Regions from separate parts of the Phenylobacterium sp. LjRoot225 genome, predicted to be linked through region 1. Evidence: predicted binding sites of a transcription regulator. Region 1 holds the regulator's gene; each other region holds the start of a gene.
The links. Region 1 encodes LexA, which represses DNA repair genes until DNA is damaged. Its sites were predicted from a motif close to ATGTTCNCNANNTGTTCT; they were not measured.
Positions count from the first base shown of each region.

Region 2: ACSQ2B_RS16230 (YifB family Mg chelatase-like AAA ATPase) is a predicted target of LexA. The motif match lies at 1,659-1,676, and genes of this name have one in related genera.
Region 3: uvrA (excinuclease ABC subunit UvrA) is a predicted target of LexA. The motif match lies at 2,391-2,408, and genes of this name have one in related genera.

Region 1 is NZ_CAXUPL020000001.1:1,005,159-1,009,220, forward strand. Features, by position in the region: gene trpD (anthranilate phosphoribosyltransferase) at 1-627, shown strand, start outside; gene trpC (indole-3-glycerol phosphate synthase TrpC) at 624-1,433, shown strand; gene lexA (transcriptional repressor LexA) at 1,609-2,298, shown strand; gene ACSQ2B_RS04915 (hypothetical protein) at 2,380-2,661, shown strand; gene ACSQ2B_RS04920 (ComEC/Rec2 family competence protein) at 2,676-4,062, opposite strand, start outside.
Region 2 is NZ_CAXUPL020000003.1:232,471-236,532, reverse strand. Features, by position in the region: gene ACSQ2B_RS16235 (hypothetical protein) at 1-107, shown strand, start outside; gene ACSQ2B_RS16230 (YifB family Mg chelatase-like AAA ATPase) at 56-1,597, opposite strand; gene gshB (glutathione synthase) at 1,719-2,660, opposite strand; gene ACSQ2B_RS16220 (SirB1 family protein) at 2,718-3,533, opposite strand; gene ACSQ2B_RS16215 (YraN family protein) at 3,536-3,910, opposite strand; gene rsmI (16S rRNA (cytidine(1402)-2'-O)-methyltransferase) at 3,907-4,062, opposite strand, start outside.
Region 3 is NZ_CAXUPL020000001.1:1,110,623-1,114,684, reverse strand. Features, by position in the region: gene uvrA (excinuclease ABC subunit UvrA) at 1-2,309, opposite strand, end outside; gene ACSQ2B_RS05425 (OPT family oligopeptide transporter) at 2,485-4,062, opposite strand, start outside.

The sequences.
Region 1 (4,062 bases):
GCCGCCACGCCCGACCAGCAGGTGAAGGCGCTGGAGGAAGCCGGCATCTGCTTCATGTTCGCCCCGGCCCATCACGGAGCGATGCGCCACGTGACGCCGATCCGCGCCGAGCTGGGCTTCCGCACCATCTTCAACCTCTTGGGGCCGCTGACCAATCCGGCCGGCGCCAAGCGCCAGCTGCTCGGCGTCTACGACACCCGCTGGGTCGAGCCGCTCGCCCGCGTGCTGGGGGCTCTGGGCGCCGAGCGGGCCTGGACCGTCCACGGTCAGGGCATGGACGAGATCACCACCACGGGCGAGACCCAGGTCGCCGAATGGCGCGACGGCCAGGTGCGCCTGTTCCGCGTCACGCCGGAAGCCGTCGGCCTGCCGCGCGCGGCGCTCGCCGACCTGACCGGCGGACCGCCGGCGCACAACGCTACGGCTCTGAGCGCGCTGCTCGACGGCGCCAAGGGCGCCTATCGCGACATCGTCCTGCTCAACGCCGCCGCCGCCTTCCTGGTGGCCGACAAGGTCGAGACCCTGCGCGAGGGCGTCGAGCTGGCGGCCGCCGTGATCGACGACGGCCGCGCCGCCGGCGCGCTGGCGCGCCTGATCGCCGTCACCAAGGCTCCGGAGCCCGTATGAGCGACATCCTCGCCAAGATCGCCGCCTACAAGCTGGAGGAGGTCGCCGCCCGCAAGGCCGAGCGCGCGACCGCTCACGTGGAGGCCGCCGCCCGCAAGGCTAGCCCGCCGCGCGGCTTCCGCGCCGCGCTGGAGCGGGCCCATGGGCCTGGCCGCCTGGCGCTGATCGCCGAGATCAAGAAGGCCTCGCCGTCCAAGGGCCTGATCCGCGCCGACTTCGATCCGCCGAAGCTCGCCAAGGCCTATGAGGCAGGCGGCGCGGCCTGCCTGTCGGTGCTGACCGACGGCCCGAGCTTCCAGGGCGCGGATGAATACCTGACCGCCGCCCGCGACGCCGTCGCCCTGCCCTGCATCCGCAAGGACTTCCTGGTCGACCCGTGGCAGGTCGCGGAATCCCGCGCCTTGGGGGCGGACGCCATTTTGGTGATCCTGGCCATGGTCGACGACGCCGTCGCCGCCGCCCTGATGGCCGAGGCCCGGCGCTTCGAGATGGACGCCCTGGTCGAGGTGCACGACGAGGCCGAGATGGCCCGCGCCGGCGCCCTGGGCGCGGACCTGGTGGGCGTCAACAACCGCGACCTGCGCACCTTCGTCACCGACTTGGGCGTCACCGAACGGCTCGCGGCGCTCGCGCCGAAGGACGCCCTGCTGGTCACCGAAAGCGGGCTGTTCACCGCCGAAGACGCGGCCCGGCTGGAGCGCTGCGGCGCCCGCGCCATGCTGGTCGGCGAGAGCCTGATGCGCCAGGCCGACGTCACCGCCGCCACCCGCGCCCTGCTCGCTGGGGTGCAAGCGCCGGCGGCGTAGGCAGCGACGCCGAAACCTCGAATCAACAGCCCGCAGCAGAAGTCCTTCGCCAGCGGAAAGCTTCGCAATTTCAGCGCGGTCGCCAGTAACTTGACATTAACCCGGAACACCTAGAGAACATTTGAAGCGTTTGCGCTTTGTTCCTTGAAGCGCCAGGTCTTAAGGTGTCGCCGTCATGCTCACCCGCAAGCAGCACGAGTTGCTCATGTTCATCCATGAGCGGATCAAGGAGACCGGCGTCTCGCCCTCCTTCGACGAGATGAAGGAAGCGTTGGACCTGGCGTCGAAGTCGGGCATCCACCGGCTGATCACGGCGCTCGAGGAGCGCGGCTTCCTTCGCCGGCTGCCGCACCGGGCGCGGGCGCTCGAGGTGGTGAAGCTGCCGCAGCAGGCCACCGCCGCCGCGCCGCCCAAGGGCCGCGCCCCGTTCAAGCCGCAACTGGTGGAATCCCCCCCGGGCGCGCCGCTGGCGGCGAACGACAGCCGCGACCTGCCGGTGCTGGGCCGCATCGCCGCCGGCACGCCGATCGAGGCCATCCAGCAGGAGCGCGACCGCCTCCCGGTTCCGGAGACCCTGCTGGGCGCGGGCGAGCATTTCGTCCTCGAGGTGCAGGGCGACTCGATGATCAACGCCGGCATTCTCGACGGCGACTATGTGGTGATCCGGCGGACCGACGCGGCCAATTCCGGGGACATCGTCGTGGCCCTGGTGATGGGCGAGGAAGCCACCCTGAAGCGGCTTCGTCGCAAGGGCGCCTCGATCGCGCTGGAAGCCGCCAACCCGGCCTACGAGACCCGCATCTTCGGCCCCGACCAGGTGGCCGTGCAGGGCAAGCTCGTCGGCCTGATCCGCCGATATCACTGACCGGGGGCGAACCTTGAGCGTCGCGATGCGTTAGCGGCGGGCCGGACGGCTTAGGTCCGGCCGTACCAAGGGACATCTCGAATGCGGATCATCACCGTCGCGGCCATCGCCGCCATCGCCCTGACCGGCGCCGCCTGCAGCAAGAAGACCGAGGCCGTGAAGGCCGAGGACAGCGCCAGCACCGCCAGCCAGGAAGCCGCCGCCGCCAACGCTGCGGCCGACGCCAGCCAGGCGACCTCGATGCCGGAGGTGGCCAACGCCAGCGCCGAGGCGGCGACCGATCACGCCGACAAGGCTGCGGACGCCGCCAAGGAAGCCGCCGGCGCGGCCAACGACGCCGCCAAGGACGCCGCTCGCTACTAGCATCCATCCCGCGCTCAGCGCAGATCGAGTCCCCAGGTCCAGGGTCTGCGTCCGCGCGACGGCTGGGCCCAGACCACCCGCCAGCGGCCGTCGGGGGCGCGATAGAGCTCAGCTGAACCGCCGCGGCGGAAGTCCGCGCCGGTGAGGACGAGCGGCGCGGCGCAGCCCTCGGGACGGACGTCGTTGCGCAGCACCGCCACCTCGGCCGCTGAGCAGAGAGCGTTCAACCGGCCCGGGGGCAAGGGGCGTTTGAGGTTCCAGGTCGCCGCCAGCCGCACCGGCGCCGAAGGTCGCGGGGCGCAGCTCTGGCGGTCGCAATCGTAGGCCGCGTCCCGCGCCGGCTGGCTCGCGACGGGCGCCAGGCCGCGCCGCCGCGACCAGAGCTCGGCGCCGAACAGCTTCACGTCCGGGCGGAACAGCAGCGCCTCGCGCCCTGCCCGCACCGCCACCGCCGCCCCGTCAGCGCTGACCCAGGCGTCCGGCGCCGCGGGCTTGGGAACCAGGCTTACCGCCAGGGCGAGGGGCAGGCCGAGCCAGCGCAGCGGCCCGCGGCAGAGACAGATCCATAAGAGCCCCAGGAAGGTGGCCGGCAGGGTCCAGGCCGGCCCGCTGGCGATGATCACCTGGGCGTAGGGGGCGTTCGCCGCGGCTTCGGCGATCCGGTTGATCAGGCCGATGGCGAAGCCCGCCAGCCGCAATGGCCCGACCTCCAGTCCGAAGGGCATCAGCACCGCCCCGACGGCGAGCGCAGGCATCATCAGCAGCGAGGAGATCGGCTCGACCAGCAGGTTGGAGATCAGGCCCCAGGTCGAGACCCGGTTGAAATGCTGAATGGCGAACGGCGCGGTGGCGAGGCCGGCGACCAGGCTGATCGCGGCGCCGGCGAGGATCCAGGTCCCCGCGCCCTGCACCAGGCGGATCGGCCAGGGCGTGTTGATCTCCTTGACCGGCCGCGGCCACACGCCGGCCAGCGCCACCAGGGCGGCGGTCGCGGCGAACGACATCTGGAACCCGGGCTGGGTCACCGCCTCCGGCTGCAGCAGAAGCACGACGAAGGCCGCGACGGCGAGCGAATGCAGGCTGATCGCCTGGCGGTCCGCGAGGACGGCGCAAAAGGCGATGGACGCGGTCACCGCGGCGCGGACGGCCGGCGGCGGCGCGCCGGACAGCACCAGATAGGCCAGAACCGCCGCCAGGCCCACGGCCGCGGCGGCCTTCTTGCCGTTGATCCGCAGCGCCAACCAGGGCCAGGCGGCGATCAGCAGGCGCAGCCCTGCGAAGGTGAAGCCCCCGACGATCGCCATGTGCACGCCGGAGATGGAGATGATGTGCGCCAGACCGGACGCCCGCAGATTGTCGACCTGCCTCTGCGGGATATAGGCCGACTGGCCGGTGGTCATG
Region 2 (4,062 bases), on a different contig from region 1:
ACCTGCAGCTCGGCGCCGTGGCGGTGGGCACCTGGAACGCCCAGCGCGCCCGAGCCTACTCCGCCCGAACCGAAGACCCTGCGCGACCGGTCGATACCCGCCGATAGATCAGCGCCTCGGCGACGTGCACGCGGCGGACCGTTTCGGCGTCCTCCAGGTCGGCGATGGTCCGCGCGAGCCGCAGCGTCCGAGTCCAGCCTCGCGCCGTCAGACCGCCGGCCTCGGCCGCCTGGGTGAGCAGGGCGCGCGCCGGCGCGTCCAGCGCGGCGATCGTCTCCAGCCAGTCGCCGTTCGCCTGGGCGTTCAGCGGGCAGGCGCCGTCGCGGGCGGCTTCGGCGCGCGCGGCCTGACGCTCGCGGGCGCGCGTCACGCGCGCGGCCGCCTGCGCCGTACCCTCGGCGGGCGGGGGCAGGGCGAGGTCGGCGGCGGTCACCGGCGGGACCTCCACCTGCAGGTCGATCCGATCCATCAGCGGCCCTGAGATGCGCCCCTGGTAGTCGCTCTGGCACCGCGGCGCGCGCCCGCAGGCGCCGCGTCCGGCGCCGCCCAGGCCGCAGCGGCAGGGGTTCATCGCCGCGACCAGCTGGACGCGGGCGGGATAGCGGACATGGGCGTTGGCGCGGGCCACCACGACCTCGCCGGTCTCCAGCGGCTGGCGCAGCGAATCCAGCGCCTGGGTTCCGAATTCCGGCAGTTCGTCGAGAAACAGGACGCCGTTGTGCGCCAGGCTGACCTCGCCGGGCTTGGCCTTCATGCCGCCGCCGGTCAGCGCGGCCATGCTCGCCGAGTGGTGCGGGCAGCGGAACGGGCGGGCGCGGCGCAGCTCGCCCTTGGCGATCAGCCCGGCCATGGAGTGCACCATGGAGGTTTCCAGCAGCTCCCCCGGCGTCAGCGGCGGCAGCAGGCCGGGCAGGCGCTGGGCCATCATCGACTTGCCCGACCCGGGCGGGCCGACGAACAGGAGGTTGTGGCCGCCGGCGGCGGCGATCTCCAGCGCCCGTTTGGCGTTCTCCTGGCCCTTGACGTCGCGCAGATCCGGGACGCGCTCGCCGTCCAGGATCTCCCCGGGCTTCGGCGGCGATAGCACCTGCACGCCGCGGAAATGGTTCACCAGCGCGATCAGCGAGGGGGCGGCGATGATCCGGGTCTCGCCGGCCCAGGCTGCTTCCGGGCCGCAGGCCTGGGGGCAGATCAGGCCCAGCCCCATGCCGCCGACGGCGACCGCCGCGGGCAGGGCGCCCGCCACCGGCATGATCCGTCCGTCGAGGGACAGTTCGCCCAGCGCCGCCCAGCCGTCGAGCGCGTCCGGCGGGATTATCCCCATGCCCGCCATGATCGCCAAGGCGATCGGCAGGTCGTAGTGGCTGCCGACTTTCGGAAGGTCCGCCGGCGCCAGGTTGGCGATGATCCGCTTGCCGGGCCAGGCGAGGCCGAGGCCGGTGAAGGCGGCGCGCACCCGCTCGCGGCTTTCCGCCACCGCCTTGTCGCCCAGGCCGACCAGGATGAAGTGGGCCTCACCGCGGGTGAACTGCACTTCCACGTCGATGCGCACCGCATCAACCCCCTGGAAGGCCACCGTCACCACGCGCGCCGCCATGGCGTTTCCCCGTTCTGGCGTCAGATTTTATCCACACCCGTGGACGGTCGCCCCCAGGCCCGGAACGAAATTAGAACAGAACGGGAAAGTTGCAAGCACAAGCTTAAGCAGCGGCTCAGCGCTAGGCGCGGATCGCTTCAATCTTTTCCCACAGGATGGCGGCGGCGTCGATGCCGGTGAAGCGCTTGAGCGCCACGGCCCCGGTGGGGGAGGTGACGTTGATCTCGGTGAGATAGTCGCCGATCACGTCGATACCGACGAACAACAGGCCGCGCCGCTTCAGCTCGGGCCCGATGGCCGCGCAGATCTCCAGGTCGCGGGCCGACAGCTCCACGGGCTCCGGCTTGCCGCCGACGGCCATGTTGGAGCGGATCTGGCCCTTCTCCGGCACGCGGTTGATCGCGCCGACCGCCTCGCCGTCGACCAGCAGGATGCGCTTGTCGCCCTTGGTCACGGCCGGCAGGAATTTCTGCAGGATCACTGGCTCGCGGCCGATCTCGGCGTGCAGCTCCAGGAGGGCGTCGAGGTTGGGGTCGTCGGACAGGTGGCGGGTGACGCCCGAGCCGCCGCGGCCGTTCAGCGGCTTCAGCACCACGTCGCCGTGGCGCTTGCGGAAGTCGGCGATCGCCTGTCGGTCGTTGGTGATCAGGGTCGGCGGCTGCAGGCTGGGGAACTTGGTGACGAACAGCTTCTCGGGGGCGTTGCGCACTTCGATGGGGTTGTTCACTACCAGGGTCTTCGGGTGCACGGCCTCCAGGACGAAGGTCGTGTCGATGTAGTGCATGTCGAAGGGCGGATCCTGGCGCAGCAGGATGACGTCGAATTCCGTCAGCTCGGTGCGGCGGAAGTCGCCCAGCGTCGCATGGCCGTCCTTCACCCGCTGCACCGCGACGTCGCGGCCCCGGGCGAAGGCGCGGCCGTCTTCCAGCGCCAGGGTGTCGGTGGTGTAGACGAACAGGCTGTGACCGCGGGCCTGGGCCTGCTCCATCATCAGAAAGGTCGTGTCGGCCTCGATGTTGATCCCCTCGATGGGATCCATCTGCACGGCGACCTTCAGAGACATGGCGAACTCCCGACTGCCCAAGCTTGCCACATAGGGCCGCCGGAGCGTGGGCGCCAGCTAGTTGAGCCGCAGGCGAACGCGTTCGCGCTGGGCGCGGGCGGCGAGGGCCGCGCCGCCATCGAGGGTGGTGGCGCGCGCCAGGGCCTCGAGCGCGCCAGCCAGGGCGCCCTGGCCCTCGCGGGCGGCGGCGACGTCGAGCCAGGGGCGGTGGTCGTTGGGATCGAGCAGGGCGCGGCGCATCGCAGCGTGCTCGGCCCGGGCGAAGTCGCGTATCGCCGAGGCCCGGGCATAGATGGTGTTCTGCAGGCGGATCAGGACGGCGCGGTCGCTGACCGGCGCCATCAGCCGGTCCAACCGGTCGGCGACATTGGGAGTCAGGCCGGCATGCAGCGCCCGGCGGGTGAGCTCCGACGGCAGCACCACCCGGCCTTCGCTGAAGGGGTCGAGCGCCAGGGGGCCTTCCTCGGTCTCGATGCGCAGCAGGAAGTGGCCGGGGAAGTCGACGCCCTGCAGCGTCAGGCTGCAGCGGCGGGCCACGTGCAGGTAGTAGACCCCCAGGCTCACGGCCAGCCCCTTGCGGCGAACGCTCACGGAGATGATGTCGGCGTTTTCCGGGTCGTCATAGGTGAAGAGGTCGCCGGCGAGACTGAGGTCGCCGGCCATGGTCTCGGCGAGGGCTTCCTCGGCGCTTTCGCGCTTGAGGCGCTGGGTCAGTCGCTCGACGCCAACGGCGCCGAGGTCGCGCGCCGTCTGCGGGTCGCGCGTAGGGTCCTCATGGACGGCGCAGGCGATCGCCGCCTCGAGCAGGGGAAATTCCCCGTCCTTGGCGGAGCCGGCCTCCAGCAGGAATGCCTCAGCTTCTTCTCGCGTCACCCTTAAGCGCCCTTCCAAGCGTCGGGAATATGCATAGGAAGGCGGCCGGGCGCGAGCGCCAAGAGGTCGAGACGAACCGCCGCACCCGCCAGGGCCGGCCGTTTCGCGGCGATCGCCAGCCCCGCCCGCCGCAGACGGTCGCGCTGGTCGAAGCCGACGGCCTCCAGCGCCGCGAGCAGGTCGCCGCGGCGTTTGACCTCGACCACCGCCAGGGTCCGGCCGCGCAGCGCCAGCAGGTCGATCTCCGCCTGCGGCGTCTTCAGCCTGAAGCCGAGGATCCGATAGCCCTTGGCCATCAGCCACAGCGCCGCCACGATCTCGCCCTGACGGCCGGCGCGGCGCGCCGCCGCGCCGCGGATTGCGCGGACCGATTTCACCCGCGGTCCTTGAGAGCAAGCGCGCGCTTGTAGAGATCGCGCCGTGAGAGGCCCAGGGCCTTGGCGACCTCGGCGGCGGCCTCCGCGGGCTTCAGTCGGGTCAGGGCGTCGGCCAGGGCGGTGTCGGCGTCGGCGGCGGTGGCCTCCTGCTC
Region 3 (4,062 bases), 110 kb from region 1:
TAGACGTCCGGCAGGAAGTGCATCTCGATCTTGATCAGTCCGTCGCCCTGGCAGGCTTCGCAGCGGCCGCCCTTGACGTTGAAGCTGAACCGGCCGGGGCCGTAGCCGCGCGCCTTGGAGTCCGGCAGGCCGGCGAACCAGTCGCGGATGGGCTGGAAGGCGCCCGTATAGGTCGCCGGGTTGGAGCGTGGGGTGCGGCCGATCGGCGACTGGTCGATGTCGATGACCTTGTCGAACAGCTCCAGCCCCTCGATCCGCTCGTGCGGGGCCGGCGCGTCCGAGGCGTTGTGCAGCCGCCGCGCCGCGGCCTTGTAGAGGGTCTCGATGGTGAAGGTGGACTTGCCGCCGCCGGAGACGCCGGTGATGCAGGTGAAGGTGCCGACCGGGATCTCGCCGGTGACGTTCTGCAGGTTGTTGCCGGTCGCGCCGACGACCCGCAGCATCTTCTTCTTCGAATAGGCCCGGCGCTGTTCCGGCACCGCGATCTCGCGCACGCCGGAGAGGTACTGTCCGGTGATGCTGCGCGGCTCGGCCATGATGTCGGCGGGCGCGCCTTGGGCGATGATCTCGCCGCCATGGATGCCGGCCGCCGGGCCCATGTCGATGACGTAGTCGGCGGTGAGGATGGCCTCCTCGTCGTGCTCCACCACCAGCACCGAATTGCCGAGGTCGCGAAGGCCCCGCAGGCTGTCGAGCAGCCGGCTGTTGTCGCGCTGATGCAGGCCGATGGAGGGCTCGTCGAGCACATAGAGCACGCCGGTCAGGCCGGAGCCGATCTGGCTGGCCAGCCGGATCCGCTGGCTCTCGCCGCCGGAAAGAGTGCCGGAGCCGCGGCTGAGGTTGAGGTAGTCCAGGCCGACGTTCACCAGGAAGCGCAGCCGGTCGTTGATCTCCTTCAGGATCCGCCGGGCGATCTCCATCTGCTTGTCGGAGAGCTGGTCGTGCAGGCCCTCGAACCACTCGCGGGCGTGCTTAATGGCCAGCGTCGAGACCTCGCCGATATGCTTGCCGTCGATCTTGACCGCCAGGGCCTCGGGCTTGAGCCGGTAGCCGGAGCAGGCTTCGCACGGCGTCTCGGACTGGTAGCGGCCGAGCTCTTCCCGGACCCAGGCGCTATCTGTTTCCCGCCAACGCCGCTCGAGGTTCGGCAGCACGCCCTCGAAGGTCTTGTTGACCTCGTACTTGCGGGCGTTGTCGTCATAGACGAAGCGGATCTTCTCCTTGCCGGAGCCCTGCAGCACCACCTGGCGGGCGGCGTCGGAAAGCTTCCACCAGGGCTCGTCCATCGAGAAGTCGTAGTGGCGGGCGAGCGCCTGCAGGGTCTGGGTGTAGAGCGGCGAGGGGCCGCGCGCCCAGGGGGCCACCGCGCCCTTGTGGAGGGTCTTGTCCTTGTCCGGCACGACCAGGTCGGCGTCGAAGGCCAGCTTGGCCCCCAGGCCGTCGCACACCGGGCAGGCGCCGTAGGGATTGTTGAACGAGAACAGCCTGGGCTCGATCTCGCTGATGGTGAAGCCGGAGACCGGGCAGGCGAACTTCTCGGAGAAAATCAGCCGGCGGGGCTCTTCCTCTTTGTCGGTGCGTATATCGGCCCATTCGGCGACGGCGATGCCATCGGCCAGCCGAAGCGCGGTCTCCAGGCTGTCGGCATAGCGCTGTTCCTGGCCCGGCTTGGCGACCAGCCGATCCACCACCACGTCGATGTCGTGCTTGAACTTCTTGTCGAGGGTGGGCGCGTCCTCGATCGGATAGAATTCGCCGTCGATCTTCAGCCGCTGGAAGCCGGCCTTCTGCCACTCGGCCATTTCCTTGCGGTACTCGCCCTTGCGGCCGCGGACCACGGGGGCCAGCAGGTAGAGGCGGGTGCCCTCGTCGATGGCGGACAGCTTGTCGACCATCTGGCTGACGGTCTGGCTCTCGATCGGCAGGCCGGTGGCCGGCGAGTAGGGCACGCCCACCCGCGCCCACAGCAGGCGCATGTAGTCGTGGATCTCGGTCACCGTGCCGACGGTGGAGCGCGGGTTGCGGCTGGTGGTCTTCTGCTCGATGGAGATGGCCGGCGACAGGCCCTCGATCAGGTCGACGTCGGGCTTGCTCATCAGCTCCAGGAACTGGCGGGCATAGGCCGAGAGGCTCTCGACGTAGCGGCGCTGGCCCTCGGCGTAGATGGTGTCGAAGGCGAGCGAGCTCTTGCCCGAGCCTGAAAGCCCGGTCAGCACCACCAGCTCGCCGCGTGGAATGTCCACGCTGACGTTCTTGAGGTTGTGCTCTCGCGCGCCACGCACGCGGATCTGGTTCAGCTGCTCGGCCATCTTGTTCCGGAAACTCGGTCGGCCCGCCGGGGGTCCCGGCGGACGTGGGCTAATGTAGGTCCGTGACTCCTGGATATCACCAGAACGCAACCGGAACAAAGCGGCTGCGGTCAGGCGCCGCGGGCTGCTGACACCACGCTGGCAGCAGGCGCCGGCTTTCTGGCCCCAGGTTGTCTCAGCTTTGGGCGCGTCGCGCCGTCCAGCCGTAGAGCAGCAGCGCCGTGGCGGCGTAGACGGCCAGCGCCAGCGGCGTGGCCGGACCGAAGTCCTCCGGAACCACCGCGAGCGGCGCGCCCTTGCCGGTGGCGACGATCAGGCCGGCGTAGGCGACGTTCAGCAGGCTGTCGCCGACGATGTAGCCGGAGACCAGCAGGACGCCGAGCCGCTTGGTCGCTTCGGGATTGGGCCGACGCTGGGCGGCGCGGTTGAAGGCCCAGCCGGCGAAGGCGCCGAGGATCACCGGGACGGTGACGCTGGAGGGCAGGTAGATGGCCAGCGCCGCGCCGAGCGGCGGCAGGCTGTAGCGGCCTCCGCGGCGCAGCAGCTCGTCGACCACCACCAGGGCTGCGCCGATCAGGGCCCCGACGCCGATCAGGCCCCACTGCAGGTCGCCGCCGACGACTCCGGAGGCGATGGTGCTGATCAGGGTGGCCTGGGGCGCGGCGAGCGGGCTGTCGGAGATGGCCTGGCCGGGCGCGCCGGCGAAGCCGTAGGCCTTGTTCAGCAGGTTGAGGATCACCGGGATCGCCGCCGAGCCGGCGATCACCCCGATGATCAGCGCCACCTGCTGGCGCCAGGGGGTGGCGTCGACCAGCTGGCCGGTCTTCAGGTCCTGGAGGTTGTCGTTGGCGGCGATGGCGACCGAGATCAGCACACTGGTGACCAGCAGGGCGAAGGCGACCAGCGGCCGGGTGTCGCCGCCCTTCAGCACCGGCAGGCCGATGGCGGCGATCAGCAGGGCCGCGCCCAGCACCGACAGGATGGCCATGCCGGAGACCGGGCTGTTGGACGAGCCGATCAGGCCGGCCATGTAGCCGCAGACCGCGGCGACGGCGAAGCCGGCGATCACGATGTAGAGCACCGCCCCGATCGTCAGCGGCACGACCAGCCCGCCGAGCGGACCGCCGGAGAGGAAGGTCGCCAGCACCACGGCCACCGGGACCAGGCAGATCAGCGAGATCACCAGCATCACCCCGATCGGGATGTCCTGCTCGACCCGCGTCAGGCTGGCGGCATGGCCTTCGCCGCGACGGCGCTGGGCGGCGAGCGCGCCCGTGACGCCGGTGATCAGGGGACCGGCCAGCTTGGCGAGGGTCCAGATCGCCGAGACGCCGATGGCGCCGGCGCCCAGGAAGCGGACCTTCTGGCTCCAGACGCTGAGGGCCAGGTCGGCGGCGTCGCCTGCAACCGGCGCGGCGGCGGTGAGGACGGGGACGGCCGCGCCCCAGGCGATCACCAGGCCCACGAGCATGGCCGCGCCGACGGCCGGGCCCATCAGGTGCCCGGCGCCGAAGAGGGCCAGCGACATCTGCGCGCCCAGCCCCGTCGCTCCGCCGTTGGCGGTGCGGAAATAGGCGCCCACCTCTCCGGTGAAGATCCGCATGGCCGAGAAGGCCGCATAGACGGCGGCGGCGATCGCGCCCACCGAGATCGTCAGCAAGCCGAGCCGGCTGTCGGCCTCGGCGTCGACGGTGTCGCCGTATGCGCCGGAGCCGACGATCAGCACCTCGGCGGCGGCGACGCCTTCGGGATA